Regions from separate parts of the Pseudoalteromonas sp. BZB3 genome, predicted to be linked through region 4. Evidence: predicted binding sites of a transcription regulator. Region 4 holds the regulator's gene; each other region holds the start of a gene.
What was found. The regulator sigma-54, encoded in region 4, starts transcription at its own class of promoters, with help from an activator protein. The targets are predictions, from matches to a motif close to GTTGGCACGNNNNTNGNNT.
Positions count from the first base shown of each region.

Region 1 (4,409 bases), on a different contig from region 4:
CTCTATATTAATCGATAAATCATCTTGGTTTGATTCTGCTATTAAAGAATCAATGTCATCTAAATCAACATCGGCTTCTTCTGTTTGCGCTTTATCAAGTTCATCTTGCCCTTGAGTTTCATCTAGTAGCGCGTCTATGTCATCGGTATCAAGATCATCTGAAGCAACATCATCAATCAAACTGTCAACATCATCGGCATCTACTAATTGTGAATCATCATGTACTGTATCTGAATTTTCTTCTACCGCACCGCCTACTTCGTCTAAAAGATCATCGATATTATCAATATCAAAATCGTCTTCATCGTTAATCTCAACTGCAGGTTCATCAGTTTGCGCGACTTCATCTAGCAAGTTATCGATATCATCCAGATCGAAGTCTTCATCTGCTCCTTCAGAACTTTCATCCTTTGGGAGCTGATCTGCAACCTCATCAATTAAGTTGTCAATATCATCTAAATCAAAGTCGTCGTCAGCACTTTCAATCTCTTCTGTCGCTGCTTCATCTAATATTGAATCTATATCGACATCTTCTTGCTGCTCAGTGGCTAGCTCTTCACTTAGTGCAGCTAAAGCATCATCACTCACGTCTAATTCGTCATCAGATGAGTCGTCGGTTTCATTAAATAGATCATCAAGGTCATCAGAACTTAAAATATCGTCGCTGCTTGAACTACCGCCATCTAAGTCAACCATATCATCGAGCGAGTCGTCTGCATCGAAGTTTTGCTGTAAGAAGTCGTCTAAATCATCACCTTCAGAGCCATCATCGAAAGCAACATCATCTCCTAACAAGCTATCTAGCTCATCTTGGTCTAGCGTATCATTACCAGCTTCAAAGCTATCATCTTCTAAAGAATCAAACATCATGTCGTCGTCTTCAGGCAAGATGTCATCGTCTAGCTGTACACTATCTTCAACTGGTACGTTACTCTCTAACGGCGGTACATCTAAATCTAGAGGATCAGCCGCAGCTGCACCTGCGACTCCCGCGGCTGCGGCGGCTCCTGCTGCAGCTGGTGCTTGGGGTAGGAAATCATCTTCGTCATCAGTGCTATTAGCATTCTTACGTTTACGCAAGAACATCACTAAACCACCAATCACTAATAAAGCAGGTAAAGTTGCCAGTACCCCAATCATCACGGGGTTTGAGAGAAGATCAGCACTTTGTTCTTCTTGTTGCTGTGCTCTTTGACGTTCGATCAAGGCATTTTGAAGTTCGATGACCGACTGTAACTGTTGTTGAATTTCAGAATCTTGCCCTAGTTGATTGCGAACATTTTGCAGCTCTTCAGAAATATTTGTTAGCTGGCCTTTTAGCTTGTTGTTTTCTTCTAGTATTTCTTCAACACTGCGAACCGAGTTCTTAAATTGTGATTGTAGCTCTTGTAACTTAGCATCTTGCTCCATTTGCAATGACTTAAGCTGCGAAGTGAGTTGCTGTTGTGCATTGTCAACATCGATTTTTCGTGCTTGAGTAACTTTTTTTTGCGCTTCTTCAATGGTTTGGTTGTCGAGCATGCCGCTCTTTTTTAGCTCCCATAAATCATCGTCTTGATCTGAGCGCTGCTTTGCTATCGCAGGATTTTCTCGACGCATTTCTGCAATGGTCGGTATTTTGAGATATGCGCCATCGCGCATGTGATTTAGGTTTTGATCTAAAAAAGCATTGGGGTTTTTGCGATAAAGGGCGTTCATTACTTGATAAACAGTAACAGAGCCGTCATCTGGCCTAATTTTTTGCGCAATTCGCCACAGAGTATCCGAGGGCTTTATTGGGCCGATAGAGCGGCCCATTTGACCATAATCGGCATTCTTAGGGCCCTTTAAAATGGTACCGTCTTGTGTGTAGGCTGGTATGGTTATCAATGCAAATGCAAAGAAACAAATAAACACTAAACCGCGCATGTTGATCCTTTAGATATCATGTCCAACATCGTGCTAAACATTAAAATATTGCTAATGGTGGCTTTTGCAAGCTCTATTCCAACTGCAAACTATAAACCAGTTACATTGGAATATCTATGGCAAAGCTTTGATAAATAGTGCCTAGAGCGTACTAAAGTATGAGAAGATGTGAACAAAGAATATTGTTTATAGTCAATATATTGGCTGGTTTTTAAACGGGCAGCTGTAAAAAGCGGCAAAACCCTGCCGAAGCAGGGTTTTGTCATTGCGAATTAAAGATAGTTATTTACTAACTCTTCAGCTATTTGCACGCTGTTAGTCGCTGCACCCTTGCGAGTGTTATCAGAAACCACCCATAGGTTTAAACCATGTGGGTGAGATATATCAGCGCGTAAACGACCAACATACACAGTATCATTACCGCTAGCGTCTGAAACAGGCGTTGGGTAATCGCTTTCGTCTTCAATGAGTTCAACACCTGGAGCATCGTTAAGTAACTGCTTAACCTGCTCTAAGTCATATGGTATGCGCGTTTCTAAATGAATGGCTTCTGCATGACCAAAGAACACTGGCACACGTACAGCTGTTGGGTTCACCATTACCGAACTGTCACCTAGAATCTTTTGCGTCTCCCACACCATTTTCATTTCTTCTTTGGTATAGCCATTTTCTTGGAAAGCATCGATTTGTGGGATCACGTTAAACGCAATTTGCTTAGGGAAAATGTCGTTTTCCATCGGACGTGCATTCATTAGGTTAGCTGTTTGCTTTGCCAGCTCATCAACCGCTTCTTTACCAGCACCAGAAACCGCTTGGTAAGTAGATACATTGATACGGTCAATTCCATAAGCATCGTATATAGGCTTAAGTGCCACCAGCATTTGAATTGTAGAACAGTTAGGGTTAGCAATAATGTTGCGATTTCTGAAGTCTGCCAAGTTATGTGCGTTTACTTCAGGCACAATCAATGGAACGTCATAGTCGTATCTAAAATGTGAGGTATTGTCGATTACAACACAGCCCGCTTCTGCGGCGATGGGTGCATATTTTTCAGATACGCTGCCACCTGCAGAGAATAAACCAATATGTGCGTTCGAAAAATCAAACTCTTCTACATCTAAAACCGTCACTTTTTCGCCATTAAAGTCAATTTCTTCACCCGCACTTCTACTGCTTGCAAGTGGGAAAAGCTGATCAACTGGAAACTTACGTTCTGCTAATGTTTCGATGATTTGACGACCAACAAGGCCTGTTGCGCCAAGCACGGCGACATTAAATTTCTGAGACATTTGACCTCATCCTATTCTGAAACTGTAAAACCAAGTGTTGCGAGTTGTTCCGCAAACTGACTACCATTATTTTTTACTGTTACTGTGCTGAATTCTCGTCTTACTGGATAAGACTTACGAAGGTGATCAAAACCCTTCTCTGACAGTGACTTTCTTAAAATGCCATCATCTCGTCTAAGATCGTAAACCAGATGAACAAGTCGACCTAAGTCGCCTTGGGTAAAATTATCTTGTAATGTGACTTCTGTGAACACAGGTTTTGGTAAAAAGTCACTTAACTGTTTCTCTGCTGGAATATTTAATAGACCACACACTTTTTGATACAGCATTTGCGTACCACGTGCCTTGCCCTCAAGGGTGTGTCCTGCGATATGCACACTGCTGTAACGTACAAAAGGCAATAACTCAGTTAAAATGTTTGGTTCGTTTTCCCATACATCTAACACTAGCTCCAACTGCTTTCCAGCTTGCATGCTTTCAAGAAGTGCTTGGTTGTCGATGACTTCGCCTCGGCAGGCATTAATGACCAGCATATTCTCTTTTAATTTTGCAATACGCGCTGAATCAATTAAATGCAAGGTTTTATGTTTACCTGTTTTAACTAATGGCACATGAAATGACACTATGTCAGATTGCGCTAATAGATCGTCTAGCTCAATGTGTTCTTCAAGTTCACCATTTTCAAATTTAATTGGGTCACACAACAATAAATTGATGCCACTGCCTTGCAGTTTTTCACGTAAACACTGACCAATGTTGCCTACTCCGACAATCCCTAGCGTTTTACCTTGCAAGCTTGTTGATGTTTCTTGTGCATAGGCATAAAGCGCACTGATCACGTACTCTGCCACAGCAATGGCATTACAGCCTGGCGCGCTGCTAAATGCTACTTCCTTGTCATCAAGTAATTCAGTATCAATATGATCGATACCTATGGTTGCAGTACCCACAAATTTTAGCTTTCTAGCATACTGTAATAGCTCAGCGTTAACTTTTGTTACCGAGCGAGTCAATAAGATATCAACGTCTTCGATTTGTTCCGGCTTGGCATTGCGCCCATCAAATCTCGTTACACTGCCTAAATCAGCAAAATATTCCTCAACTAAAGGCATATTTTGATCTGCCAAAATTTTCATCTATTTTTTTCCGTGGTAACTGCAAAAGCGCATTGTAACCGCGGTATCAATAAATTGCGACTCAGTGACTTTGATT
Region 1 covers NZ_JBECOS010000010.1:145,133-149,541, forward strand. The annotation lists gene ABMY35_RS11020 (FimV/HubP family polar landmark protein) at 1-1,908, opposite strand, end outside; gene ABMY35_RS11025 (aspartate-semialdehyde dehydrogenase) at 2,181-3,197, opposite strand; gene ABMY35_RS11030 (4-phosphoerythronate dehydrogenase) at 3,209-4,333, opposite strand.
Region 1: the regulator sigma-54 is predicted to act here: its motif matches at 1,973-1,991, upstream of ABMY35_RS11020 (FimV/HubP family polar landmark protein).

Region 2 (4,409 bases), on a different contig from region 4:
TTAAAAAGAGAGCCTGTTGCGACAATTTGCTCAGCTTGTTGCTCTGGATAAATAGGCGCATAGTAAGGATCGTCTTTAACGACGTTTTTATTTTGTGTAGACACACACCCAGTTAAAAACAATGAGCCTAAAATGATAAAACTTACAATACGCATAGTAGCCTCCAGAGTTATAATTGCTGGTTAATGTAACTCAACATCTCATCAACTTTTGAGATAACTTTTGAGTTCATTTCGTAAACACGCTGAGTTTCGATAAGATTTACTAACTCTTCGGTCACATTAACGTTTGATGTTTCCAGTGCACCTTGCACAATAGAACCTAAACCATCAACACTTGGGTTGCCCTGTACAGGCGCACCACTCACTGCGGTTTCTGTATAAAGGTTTTGACCTATAGGCTCTAAACCAGATGGGTTGATAAAGTCACTGATCACCAACTGTCCAATAACTACGTTTTCTGCTTGCCCAGCTATCGTTACTGACACTTCACCGTCTTGTGAGATGCTAATTGACTTTGCATCGTCTGGCACATTCATTTCTGGCTGAACAGGAAAGCCTGCGCCTGAAGTCACAATTCTACCGTTCTCATCTGTGGTGAATTGGCCATTTCGAGAGTAAGCCACTGTGCCATCTGGCATTTGAATTTCAAAAAATCCAGGGCCTTGGATCATCCAATCCAGTGAATTTTCTGTGCTTTGCATATTACCTTGAGAAAAGTTCTTTTGGTTCGCAACTACTTTTGCACCTGCACCTAACATCAAACCTGACGGCAGTTCAGTATCTTGTGAAGAACGACCACCCGGCTGATTGATATTTTGATAAAGCAAATCTTCAAAAATCGCGCGGCTCTTTTTGTAACCAACAGTACTGGCGTTGGCGAGGTTATTCGAGATAACCGAAATATCAGTTTGCTGGGCATCTAAGCCTGTTTTACTGATCCATAATGCTGGGTTCATAACTTATACCTCACTCATCATACTATACGAAGAAGAGTGACATGCTTTTCATCCATCTCTTCTGCTTTTTTCATTAACTTCATTTGCATTTCAAACTGACGTTGATGGTTAATCATGTCTGTCATTTCATGCACTGGGTTTACATTAGACATTTCTAACATACCGCCCATTACTCTGGCTGTGGGCGATATATCACAGAAGCCGCAAAAGCCATCTTCTAATGCGTCTTCTTTAGGTCTAAATAATCCGTCGTTACCTTTTTGTAACTTGCTATTGTCGGCTTCGATGATTTTCAATCTATCGACAACTTCTAAAAAATTAGCGGGAGCGCCTTGTGGTCGTACTTGGATAGAACCATCATCACTGAATACCACTTTATCAACCGGGATTGGTAAAATAATTGGTCCACCTTCGCCAATAACTTGACGTCCATGACTCGTCACCAAAGAACCGTCCGTTTTTATGTTTAAAGTACCCACTTTGGTATATGCTTCCTTACCAGATACATCCAAGACACTGATCCAAGACTTTTGATCAACCGCAATATCTAAATCACGGCCAGTCTCTACAACAGCCCCCATGGTCATATTAGTGCCCGGTCGCTCTTGCATAGCGAAAACACGAGTCGGTAATCCTTCACCAAACGCTTGCATTGAACGCGCTTGTGCAAAGTCAGCTTTAAAGCCTGTGGTATTGGCATTGGCTAGGTTATTCGCTTTTAATGCCACGCCACGCAAACTTTGTTTGGCGCCAGACATTGCGATATACAGCATTTTATCCATTACATTTGGCCTAAAAATTAATCTTAAACCTAATAAAGCAATAAAGATGCCAACCTAATTTTGACGTGGAATAAAGAAAGGCCGCGGTTGCGGCCTTGATGAAAGAGGGTTTAAGTGATTATCGGATCTGTAGAATGTTCTGTTGTAGCGTCGAGTTAACTTCTAAGGCACGAGAGTTAGCCTGGAAGTTACGTTGAGCACTAATCAAATCTACGAGCTCGTTTGTAAGGTTAACGTTTGATTGCTCTAAAGCAGATGAGTTAATTGTACCTAATGTACCTGAGCCTGGCTCACCCGCGATTGGCTCACCTGAAGTTAGGCTCTTCTTCCAAGCTGTGCCACCAACTTGAGATAGACCTTGAGAATTCGAGAAACGAACCATTGCAACTTGACCTAAGAAAGAAGTATCGCCATTAGAGTATGACGCAACAACCTTACCATCCGTACCAATATCAATACCAGCTAGTCGGCCTACTGTTGCACCATCTTGCTCTAATGCTTTAACCTCAAAACGGCTAGCATACTGAGTAGGTAGTTTATTCGCTGTATTACCTTCATCGCTCCAGTTTACTGTAATATTATTTGGAAACTGTGCACCATTTGTTAGTCGACGTGTCAAACCTGTGGACGCAGTCGATGCAATATTAATATCAGGGAATGTTGTCGCTGGAGCTGTTACATCAGGCAAACCTGCCGCTGTAAATTGTAAAGTGTCGATTGGTGTGTGTGCACCTGTCGCTGTTTGAGCACCATTGATATCAATGGGGATTTCATCCATTGTTGCATACACTTGCCAAGAGTTATTTGCAACTGCTGGATCTTGTTTAACAAAGAAAAACTGTACAACATGTGGCTCACCTAACGAATCATAAATGGTCGTTGATGTTGATGAATTATAGCTTGTACTATCGCCTGGATCGAACGTTGTAGTTGATGGTGCGCCAGCACGTGAATCTAAGTTCATTGAACTATAAATGTTTGACGTGTGACGAGGTGAACCAGACGCGTCAGGAATTTGAATTGGAGATGCGGTACTCAGGCTCAGTGATGTTGTATTACCCGTGCCAGGGTCAACCGGAAAGCCTTGTAAGTAATTACCTGCGGCATCGGTTACGAAATTATCTTTATTAAGCTTAAACGCACCTGCACGCGTATAGGTATAATCTTGTGAAGAAATATCTTCACTCATTGCAAAGTAGCCTTCACCCGTAATCGCTAAATCTAACGAATTTTGGGTAAATTTAAGCGAGCCTTGGTGAAACTGCTGAGCAACCATAGTCGTTTGAGCACCGTCACCATTTTTAGTTTTGCCTGAACTAAATACTGAAGATGCATATACATCTGCAAATTCTGCACGAGACTCTTTGAAACCTGTCGTGTTAACGTTAGCAATGTTGTTTGCTGTGACATCTAAATCTTTTTGTGCCGCAGCTAATCCTGTTAATGCAATATTGAAACTCATGTTTTCACCTCTTTCACTTAAATTTACTTAAGTACTTAAATTCTATGCTATCTCTGCGACGTCTGATAATTTCACTGCGCCAGAGCTCGTATTAACAATGATGCCGTTAGCACCGTTTACGTTAACACTGTCAATGTTTTTGAATGTGGCCATAGGTAAACTGGTGTATTCACCGTTCAAACTACCCTCGGCCTTAATTTTGTAATTACCTGCAGGCATGGTTTCTCCGTCACCGTTTTTACCATCCCACTCAAAGCGGATCGCACCAGCTTTTTGAGCCCCCATGTCCATCTGACGAACTAGTTGGCCTTTGTCATCAAATATACTGACCGTTAGTTTCTCAACTGGACTTTGAGCAATGATCGAGCCTTTCGCTAATTGGTCATCACCAAAGTCTATCGAATCCGATTCTAATAGCGCTTTTTTGCCGACTAGCGTAGATGCCTGTAATGCAGAGTTAGAGGTCATTGAAGCTGACAGCATGTCAAACTTTTCATTTAAACCAGAAATACCTTCGGCCATCGTAAAATTCGTCATCTGCGAAATCATTTGGTCATTATCAGCAGGTTTACTCGGGTCTTGATAAGACAGTTGCTGAGTAAGTAGCGAAAAGAAATCTTCTTGCGTCAATGCATCGTTTTTCTTATCGCTCTGCGTTGTTTTATTTTGCTCAGACCAACGTAACGAATCCATATATGAAGATGCGGCATTAATATCGTTACTCATCGGCTATACTCCCACTAGCGCTGACCAAGTAATAAAGTTTTGCTGAGCATTTGCTTGGCTGCGTCAGCAACTTGGACATTGGTTTGGTACGAACGTGAAGCAGAGATCATGTTTGCCATTTCTTCTACTACATTCACATTTGGTTTATAGATGTACCCGTCTTTGTCAGCACTAGGGTGATTAGGGTTGTACTCAACCTGTAATGGCTTATCACTCTCTACGATGCCTAGCACTTTCACTCCTACCGATGCATTTAGCTGGCTTGGATCATGTGCCTCAGACGCTTTGGTCAGTTCAGCTGCAAATACAGGGTGTCGCGCTCGATAAACTTTATCTTGGCTAGAACTGATGCTATTGGCATTTGAAATATTACTCGCTGTGGTATTCAATCGAATATTTTGAGCACTCATTCCTGAGCCTGCTATATCGAAAACATTATATAAGCTCATGGTTATGCTCCTTGACTACCTAGGGCTTTCTT
Region 2 covers NZ_JBECOS010000014.1:20,119-24,527, reverse strand. The annotation lists gene flgH (flagellar basal body L-ring protein FlgH) at 1-155, opposite strand, end outside; gene flgG (flagellar basal-body rod protein FlgG) at 170-958, opposite strand; gene ABMY35_RS16010 (flagellar basal body rod protein FlgF) at 976-1,740, opposite strand; gene flgE (flagellar hook protein FlgE) at 1,859-3,202, opposite strand; gene ABMY35_RS16000 (flagellar hook assembly protein FlgD) at 3,245-3,928, opposite strand; gene flgC (flagellar basal body rod protein FlgC) at 3,943-4,377, opposite strand; gene flgB (flagellar basal body rod protein FlgB) at 4,380-4,409, opposite strand, start outside.
Region 2: the regulator sigma-54 is predicted to act here: its motif matches at 1,776-1,794, upstream of ABMY35_RS16010 (flagellar basal body rod protein FlgF).

Region 3 (4,409 bases), on a different contig from region 4:
GTAGGGCTTGGTGGAGCAAACGTAAATATTGGCACTCAAAGTCTTCAGTTCGGAATGAACTCCAGTAACTCCTTTTCAGGCGACAGCCAAGCAAACCAATCAAATAGTCTATTTGGTAATATTTCGGTGAACGTGATGCGCGTTCTGCCGAATGGCAATTTGGTTGTTCGTGGTGAAAAGTGGTTAACACTTAACACGGGTGAAGAGTTTATGCGAATAGAGGGCATTATCCGTGCTGCGGATGTTAAGTCAGATAATACGGTAGAGTCGAACCGAATTGCTAATGCGCGAATTCAATATTCAGGTAAAGGTGACGGTCAAGAAGCGCAAAGTGCGGGTTGGTTAGCTAAGTTTTTCTTAAGTACCTTAATGCCATTCTAAGGAACTATGATGAAAATGTTCAAAATAATGACTGCGGCTTTGCTTTTAATTATGAGCCAAGTAGCACAAGCAGAACGGATCAAAGATGTCAGCATGGTCGAAGGTGTTCGTTCTAACCAGTTAGTGGGTTACGGCCTAGTAGTGGGTTTACCTGGCACAGGTGAACAATCTCGTTTTACAGAGCAAAGCTTTAAGGCCATGTTGAGTGGCTTTGGCATTACATTACCAGCTAACTTAAAGCCAAAAATTAAAAATGTGGCGGCAGTGGCGGTGCATGCAGAGTTGCCTCCATTTGTAAAACCCGGTCAGAATATTGATATTACAGTATCTTCAATAGGCAGCGCGGGTAGCTTAAGAGGAGGGACTTTACTGCAAACATTCCTAAAAGGTGTTGATGGTAATGTGTATGCCATTGCACAAGGCAGTTTAATCGTGGGTGGTTTAGGCGCTGAAGGGTTAGACGGAAGTAGAGTTGTTATTAATACTCCTACAGTTGGCCGAGTTCCAAATGGTGCGACGGTTGAACGAGCCGTTGCAAGCCCTTTTACACAAGGTGATTTTATTACTTTTAATCTTAACCGTCCTGATTTTACAACAGCTAAACGTTTGGCTGACACCATTAATGATTTGGTCGGTCCAAATAGTGCAAAGCCAATGGATGCTGCGTCTGTTCGTGTAATTGCGCCTCGTGACCCTTCACAGCGCGTTGCTTATTTATCGACACTTGAGAATTTAGAGTTTAAACCGGCAGACACCTCAGCCAAAATTATTGTTAATTCGCGTACAGGCACGATTGTGATTGGCAAAAATGTCAAATTACAACCAGCTGCTATTACCCATGGTGGTCTAACAGTGACGATTTCTGAAGACCAAATGGTGTCTCAGCCACAACCGCTAGCAAATGGCGAAACGGTTGTTACCCGTCAAAGCATCGTCGATGTGAATCAAGACGACTCAAGAGCATTTGTATTTAATCCAGGTGTGAGCTTAGATGATTTGGTTAGAGCGATAAATGAAGTTGGCGCTGCGCCGGGTGATTTAATGGCGATCCTTGAAGCGTTAAAAGAGGCTGGTGCGATTAATGGTCAATTAGTCGTCATTTAGTGTTTTATTTATAATCAATTAGTTAGCCTCGCAATTGCGGGGCTTTTTTTGGCTCGATTATTGCTTTGTTAGTGTATGACTAATTTAGTGTAATTGATGAGTATGAATACCAATCCGTTAGAAAAGCAAAACTTCTTTGATTTAGGTGATCTTAATGCACTTAGACAAGATGCGTTGAAAAGCGGAGGCGATCAACAAGCATCGAATGAAGCACTAAAAAAAGCAGCAGAGCAGTTTGAATCTATTTTTACGCAAATGCTGATGAAAAGTATGCGTAAAGCCAATGAAGCAATGGAAGATAAAAACAGCCCATTTAATTCAAGTGGTGTGAAGTTCTTTCAAGAGATGCATGATCAACAGCTTTCTTTAGAGTTATCAAAAAAAGGTAGTCTTGGTTTAGCTGATCTTATTGTTAAACAGCTTTCACCTAATGTTGATGGATATAAACCGTCATCCGTACTTCGTAATGATGCACAGTTACCGATGCAAAAGACAACAACTGAGCAGCTCCCAGAGTTTATTCGTCGTCAACCTGAAGTAACGCCAGAGGTTGCTAAAGCAGAAAAAGCAGATGAACAACCTCGCTTTGATTCTCCTGAGTCATTTATCAGTGAGATGTGGGAACACGCTAAAACAGCTGCACAGAAAATTGGTTTGAACCCAGCAGTCATGATTGCGCAAGCAGCGCTCGAAACAGGTTGGGGTAAGCATGTTATTGCTAAGCAAGATGGTAGTAGCAGCCTTAACTTATTTAATATCAAAGCGGATAGATCTTGGCAGGGAGAGCATGCCAAAAAAATGACATTAGAGTTTGAGAAAGGCTTGCCTGTACAAAAACAAGCCAACTTCAGAGCTTATGAATCAATAAAAGACAGTATTAATGATTATGTGAATTTTCTTCAAAGTAATCCACGTTACAGCCAGGCATTGAATAACACAGATAAGCCTGAACAGTACTTAGATGAACTTCAGCAGGCCGGCTATGCCACAGATCCAAACTATGCAGAAAAAATAAAAAATGTCTTACAGCGAGGAGAATTTAAACAGATGTTAACGTCGCTAGTACGTCAAGGAGTTAACTAAGATGTCTTTCAATTTAATGAATATTGGCAGTGCGGGGATCAGAGCGAATTCTGAATTACTCCAAACGACCAGTAAGAACATCTCTAACTTAAATACTAAGGGCTATATTCGCGAAAGAACCGAACATAGCACTATGGTGGGTAACCAAGTTGGCCGTGGCGAAACTGTTCGTTTAATTAATGAGTTTGCTCAAAAGCAATTGAATCGTGATATTTCCAATAAAACTTATTACGAACAATTTGTGACTGAGTCATCTCGCGTAGATACCTTGTTTGGTGAAGAGTCTAATAGTTTAAATAACAGCATTAATTCTTTATTTAATAACCTGCAAGAAGCAATGAATTTACCTTCTTCAACGGTCACGCGTTCACTTTTCTTAACTGATGCCCAAAACTTAGTTGATCAGATGGATCGTCTTTCGGGGATTGTTTTTGATCAGAATAATATTGTGAATGAACAGCTGAGTATCATGGCTGATGAAGCCAATAACCTAATCCAAAAGATCAGTGATTTAAATGACAAAGTGGTTGCCGTTGAGCTGCAATCTGGGATCACCAGTGGAAATTCAGTGGTTAATGAACGTGATGAAGCCATCAAAGATTTAGCGGAGCTGGTGGATATTGAGACATTAGATGGCCCGAACGGTGAAAAATTAGTTTTCCTAGGGTCAGGTCAATCATTAGTTATGGAAAATGGCACATTTAATACGTTTGATATGGATGGCGACCCAGATCCAAATATAAAAGAACTAAAATTAGATTCTCCAGATGGAAAAGCCATTGAATTAGATGTGAATATTAGTACGCTTCGAGGAAAAATGGGCGGCCTTCTAGCCTTCAGAGATGAAATATTACATCCGGCACAAAACCAGCTGGGGCAAATAGGCTTAGCGTTAGCTGACGCCTTTAATGAACAAAACAAAAAAGGTATGGACCTAGACGGCAATATTGGCGGAGATATTTTCTCTATTCCTACAGTAGGTGGATATGCCTATGCCGACAACACGGGTTCTGCTTCAGTCAATGCGACTGTTGAGGTTGGCAAAGGCGCTGAAATCCCAGCTACTGATTTTAGAGTGACTTTTACAAGTGCCACAACGGTCGAAATCGCTGCTGTAGACAGCAAAGGCAATGTGATAGGTACCCCATCAACAGCCAATGTCACAGCAGGAGTGATTGACTCAAGCACGATAACAAGTGGCGAGTCTTTTGGTTTAGAAATGAATGTGTCTGGTACAGCTAATACAGGTGATAGCTTCTTAATTAAATTAAATTCTACAGCCGCTTCAACAATGGAACTTGCTACAGAAAGACCTGAAAGTTTGGCATTGGCTTCCCCTATACGAACAACAACTGAAGCAAATAACACTAGCAACGCCACAATCTCTGTCGGCTCAGTAACTAATACGGGCACTGGCAGTAACTTTACAGCTTCGCCTCCAAGTTTGACTCAGGGTGATATCACTTTGACCAAAACAGGTAATGCCAATGAATACCAAATTCAAGATGGCAACGGTACAACTACATTTACGATTACACCGCCTGCTGAGAATATCCTAGCGCAAGCAGGCGCGCCTTATGATAGCTATGGTTTTGATTTTAACATCGATGGCACAGCGGCAACGGGTGACGTTTTTACTATTGAATTTAATACTGGTGGTTTTGACGACAACCGAAATGGTTTAGAGCTGGCGAAATTACCTTCACAGGAACTAGTTCGTCAGAATGTTGTCACCACGGCAACAGCAGACAATCTAAAAACATTTAATGAGGCATATGCTGGTCTAGTAACAGAAATTGGTGTAATTGCGAACCAAGCGAAAACCAATGGAGCCGCTTTTG
Region 3 covers NZ_JBECOS010000014.1:24,676-29,084, forward strand. The annotation lists gene flgH (flagellar basal body L-ring protein FlgH) at 1-381, shown strand, start outside; gene ABMY35_RS16025 (flagellar basal body P-ring protein FlgI) at 391-1,485, shown strand; gene flgJ (flagellar assembly peptidoglycan hydrolase FlgJ) at 1,588-2,568, shown strand; gene flgK (flagellar hook-associated protein FlgK) at 2,570-4,409, shown strand, end outside.
Region 3: the regulator sigma-54 is predicted to act here: its motif matches at 1,533-1,551, upstream of flgJ (flagellar assembly peptidoglycan hydrolase FlgJ).

Region 4 (4,409 bases):
AAAATAATATGCTGATTTTAGAGGGAGATGTTAAAGCCCTAAATCTGACTGAAGGTGCTATGATAAGCCAAATCAGCGCAGACCATATTCAAGTAGATATAACTCAGCGCGCCATGCGCTCAGATCTACCCGTAGAAATTGTGGGTCCTCATTTAAATATAAAAGGACAAGGCCTCAATGCCGACCTCAATACTGAAATTATTGAGCTCATTAACCATACGCGAACCATTTATTATGACCAATAAACTACTTCTTTCACTGCTACTACTCGGCTTTTCAAACTTTGCTTTGGCTGAAACAGCACCTATGTCACAAGTATCAATTAAAGCAGGTAAGCAGCAAGCACAATTAAAGACAAACATTGGTATCTTTGAAGAAAATGTTGAAATCATTCATGGCAACCGTGAAATTTATGCAGACAGATTGGAAGTACATCAGCGTGAAGAACTCGGTGAAAACAAGCAGCTTTTAGTCGCAACAGGCAAACCAGCTCGTTTTATCGAAAAGCAACCGGATGGCACAGTATTAAGCGCCAGCGCAGAAGAAGTTAGGTATGACGTTGCCAATAGACTACTTACCATCAAAGGCAAAGCTGAAATAAGCCTGGGAGGTCAAAGTACAAAAGCTGAAGCGATTATTTATGACATCGAGAAGCAACTGATCAGTGCTGAGCGAAACGAACAAAATCAGCAACGTGTTCACACGGTATTGATACCAGAGAAAAAAGCATCAAAGTCTAACCCTGAACAAGGTCAATGAGCATGAGTGTGTTAACTGCCACAGCCCTAGCAAAAAGCTACAAAGGCCGCCAAGTCGTAAAAAATGTCAGCCTAAGTGTGGAAGCCGGAAGCATTGTTGGTCTTCTCGGTCCTAATGGCGCAGGTAAAACCACCAGTTTTTACATGATCGTTGGTCTTGTGCCTAGCGATAAAGGCAAAGTCACAATAGATGATGAAGATATCACTTTGCTACCTATGCACAGTAGAGCACGCATGGGCATTGGTTATCTGCCTCAAGAGTCCTCAATCTTCAGAAAGTTGACTGTTTATCAAAACTTAATGGCTATTTTAGAGACCCGTAAAGACCTCAATAAAGTACAAAGAGAGCAAACTTTAGACGACTTACTGGATGAGTTTAATATTCAACATATTCGGGACAGTCAGGGCATGGCTTTATCAGGTGGTGAGCGTCGCCGAGTTGAAATTGCTCGCGCTTTAGCCGCAAACCCTAAATTTATTCTTTTAGACGAGCCTTTTGCTGGCGTTGATCCGATTTCGGTGTTAGATATAAAGAAAATTGTTGAGCATTTAAAAAACCGCGGCATTGGTGTCCTCATTACAGATCACAATGTAAGAGAAACCCTTGATGTTTGTGAGAAAGCTTATATTGTTTCACATGGTGAATTAATCGCGTCAGGTACGCCTGAGTCAGTTTTAGCTGATCAAACCGTAAGAGACGTCTACCTAGGTGAACAATTCCGTCTATAGTTAAAGCAAGACATAATCCAAATAACAAAAAGGATTGTTAGAAATACATGAGGCAATCGCTACAGCTGCGCATGGGGCAGCAACTAACCATGACACCACAATTGCAACAAGCAATTCGCTTGCTGCAATTGAGCACACTTGATCTACAGCAAGAGATCCAAGAAGCGCTGGATAGCAACCCTTTACTCGAAGTAGATGAGTCGGAATTAGAGCCAAGTACTGATGGCAATGATTCAGACAAAGCGACCAAAGACACTGACTCTAGCGAGCAACTCTCTAATTCTACTGATGATGGTCACGGTGATGAACCGACCAGCGATTACGAACTCGATAGCGATGCAGCACTGAGTAAAGACACTGTCAGTGACGATCTCGCGATGGATGTGACATGGGACGAGTACATGAGTGCAGCACCGAGCACCAGTAGCGGCCCTATGCCTGAAGACGAAACGGTTTATCAGGGTGAGACCACTGAAACATTACACGAATATTTAATGTGGCAATTAGAACTCACGCCATTCAGCCCAACCGATAAAGCCATTGCCGTTGCCATTGTTGAAGCCGTTGATGACGCAGGCTTACTTACCGTCAGTACCGAAGAACTCTTAGAAAGCATCAATGAAGGTAATGACGAAGAATTAATTGAACTCGATGAAGTTGAGGCTGTATTAAAGCGTATTCAACTCTTTGACCCTATCGGTATTGCGGCTCGATCATTACAAGAATGCTTATGTATTCAACTTAACCAGTTTGAGGCTGATACGCCATTCATTAGCGAAACAAAAATGGTGTTAAGCGAGCATATTGATCTACTTGCTAGCCGTGATTACCGCACTATCATGAAAAAGACCAAGCTCAAAGAGCCTGAGTTAAAAGAAGTGATGACACTCATTCACAGCCTTAATCCTAAACCTGCCGCCAGCATTATTCGTGAAGAATCTGAGTATGTTATTCCTGATGTGTCGGTGAAAAAAGTAAAAGGTCGCTGGGTTGTTGAGCTAAACCCTGAATGTATGCCTAAAATTAGGGTTAATGATCATTATGCGGCAATGTCACGCTCAGTAAAATCAAGCACTGACAGCCAATTCATTCGCTCTCACCTACAAGAAGCAAAATGGTTTATTAAGAGCTTAGAAAGCCGTAATGACACTTTAATGAAAGTTACCAATTGCATTGTGCAACAACAACAGGCATTCTTTGAACATGGACCTGAGGCAATGAAGCCTATGGTTTTGAATGATGTTGCTGAGATGGTCGAGATGCACGAGTCTACCATTTCTCGTGTCACCACTCAGAAGTACATGCATACACCCCGTGGCATTTTTGAGTTGAAGTACTTCTTCTCAAGTCACGTAAGCACTGAAAACGGAGGTGAATGCTCATCGACTGCGATTAGAGCATTGATCAAAAAGCTAATTGCTGCAGAAAATACAGCTAAGCCATTGAGCGACAGCAAAATTGCAGATATATTGGCAGAACAGGGAATCAAAGTGGCACGTCGTACAATTGCAAAATACCGCGAGTCACTCTCTATTCCACCGTCAAATCAGCGTAAGAGCTTGATTTAAGACGTAAACCAAGAGAAGGAAAATGCTTATGCAACTAAATTTAACTGGTCGTCACGTAGAAATTACAGATTCATTAAGAGACTATGTAAACACGAAGTTTGCAAAGCTAGAAAGGCATTTTGATCACATTAATAACGTTCACGTGATCTTAGATGTTGAGAAGCTGGTACAAAAAGCCGAAGCTACCGTTCATTTAAATGGCGGTGAAATTTTCGCTTCAGATGAACACTCTGATATGTACGCAGCCATTGATAAACTCGTTGATAAACTCGATCGCCAAGTTATCAAACACAAAGAGAAATTAACTCGACACTAACCATGAAACTTAGCTCGATTATCAACAAGGACTGCAGTAAAGCTGCGGTCCTTTTTAATAGCAAAAAACGTGCGCTAGAGTACATCAGTGAATTAGCGAGCCAACACCTTCCAGAGCATAACGCCCACGAAATATTAGATGCATTCCTAACGCGGGAAAAACTAGGTAGCACAGGCATAGGCAAAGGTATTGCTATTCCTCATGGCCGCCTTACAGGCATTGATACTATTTTTGCCATTTTAGTGACTAATCAAAACGGTATTGATTTTGACGCAATAGATAACCGACCTGTCGATATTCTCTTGGCAATGCTTGTACCTGAAGGTAATAATGCAGAACATCTAAAGACCTTAGCTGAAATTGCTGATAAACTAAACAACAAAGAGTTTTGCAAGCAACTTCGTCATGCAAAAGACGATGAGGCACTCTATCAACTTATTGCACTTCAAGATTAATTAACAGAGAGGAATCCATGGAACTGATCATCATTAGTGGTCGCTCAGGGTCGGGCAAATCCGTTGCCTTAAGGGTATTGGAAGACCTAGGTTATTATTGTGTTGATAACATTCCAGTTAATCTCCTTCCCTCTTTGGTTAGAAGTGTTTCTGATAACTATGACAAAATAGCCGTCAGTATCGATGTTCGTAACCTGCCAAAAGAGCAACAAGAATTTAATGATATTCTTGAATACTTACCAGGCTTTGCAAATCCCACGCTGTTCTATTTAGATAGTGATGACCAAGCACTGATCAAACGCTTTTCAGAAACACGCCGATTGCATCCGCTTTCTTTAAATAACCTGCCGCTTGATTTAGCAATTAAAGAAGAAAAGAAATTACTCGATGTGTTAATCACACGAGCAGATGTGCTGCTCGATACGACAGATTTAAGTGTACACCAGCTAGCAGAAACCATTCGAGAGCAGATCCTTGGCAAAAAAGATAAGCAACTTATCATTACTTTCTTATCTTTTGGTTTTAAACATGGGATCCCTAAACAAGCCGATTATGTATTTGATGCGCGCTTTTTACCAAACCC
Region 4 covers NZ_JBECOS010000001.1:388,556-392,964, forward strand. The annotation lists gene lptC (LPS export ABC transporter periplasmic protein LptC) at 1-245, shown strand, start outside; gene lptA (lipopolysaccharide transport periplasmic protein LptA) at 235-759, shown strand; gene lptB (LPS export ABC transporter ATP-binding protein) at 762-1,487, shown strand; gene ABMY35_RS01685 (RNA polymerase factor sigma-54) at 1,535-3,055, shown strand; gene hpf (ribosome hibernation promoting factor) at 3,084-3,371, shown strand; gene ptsN (PTS IIA-like nitrogen regulatory protein PtsN) at 3,374-3,826, shown strand; gene rapZ (RNase adapter RapZ) at 3,844-4,409, shown strand, end outside.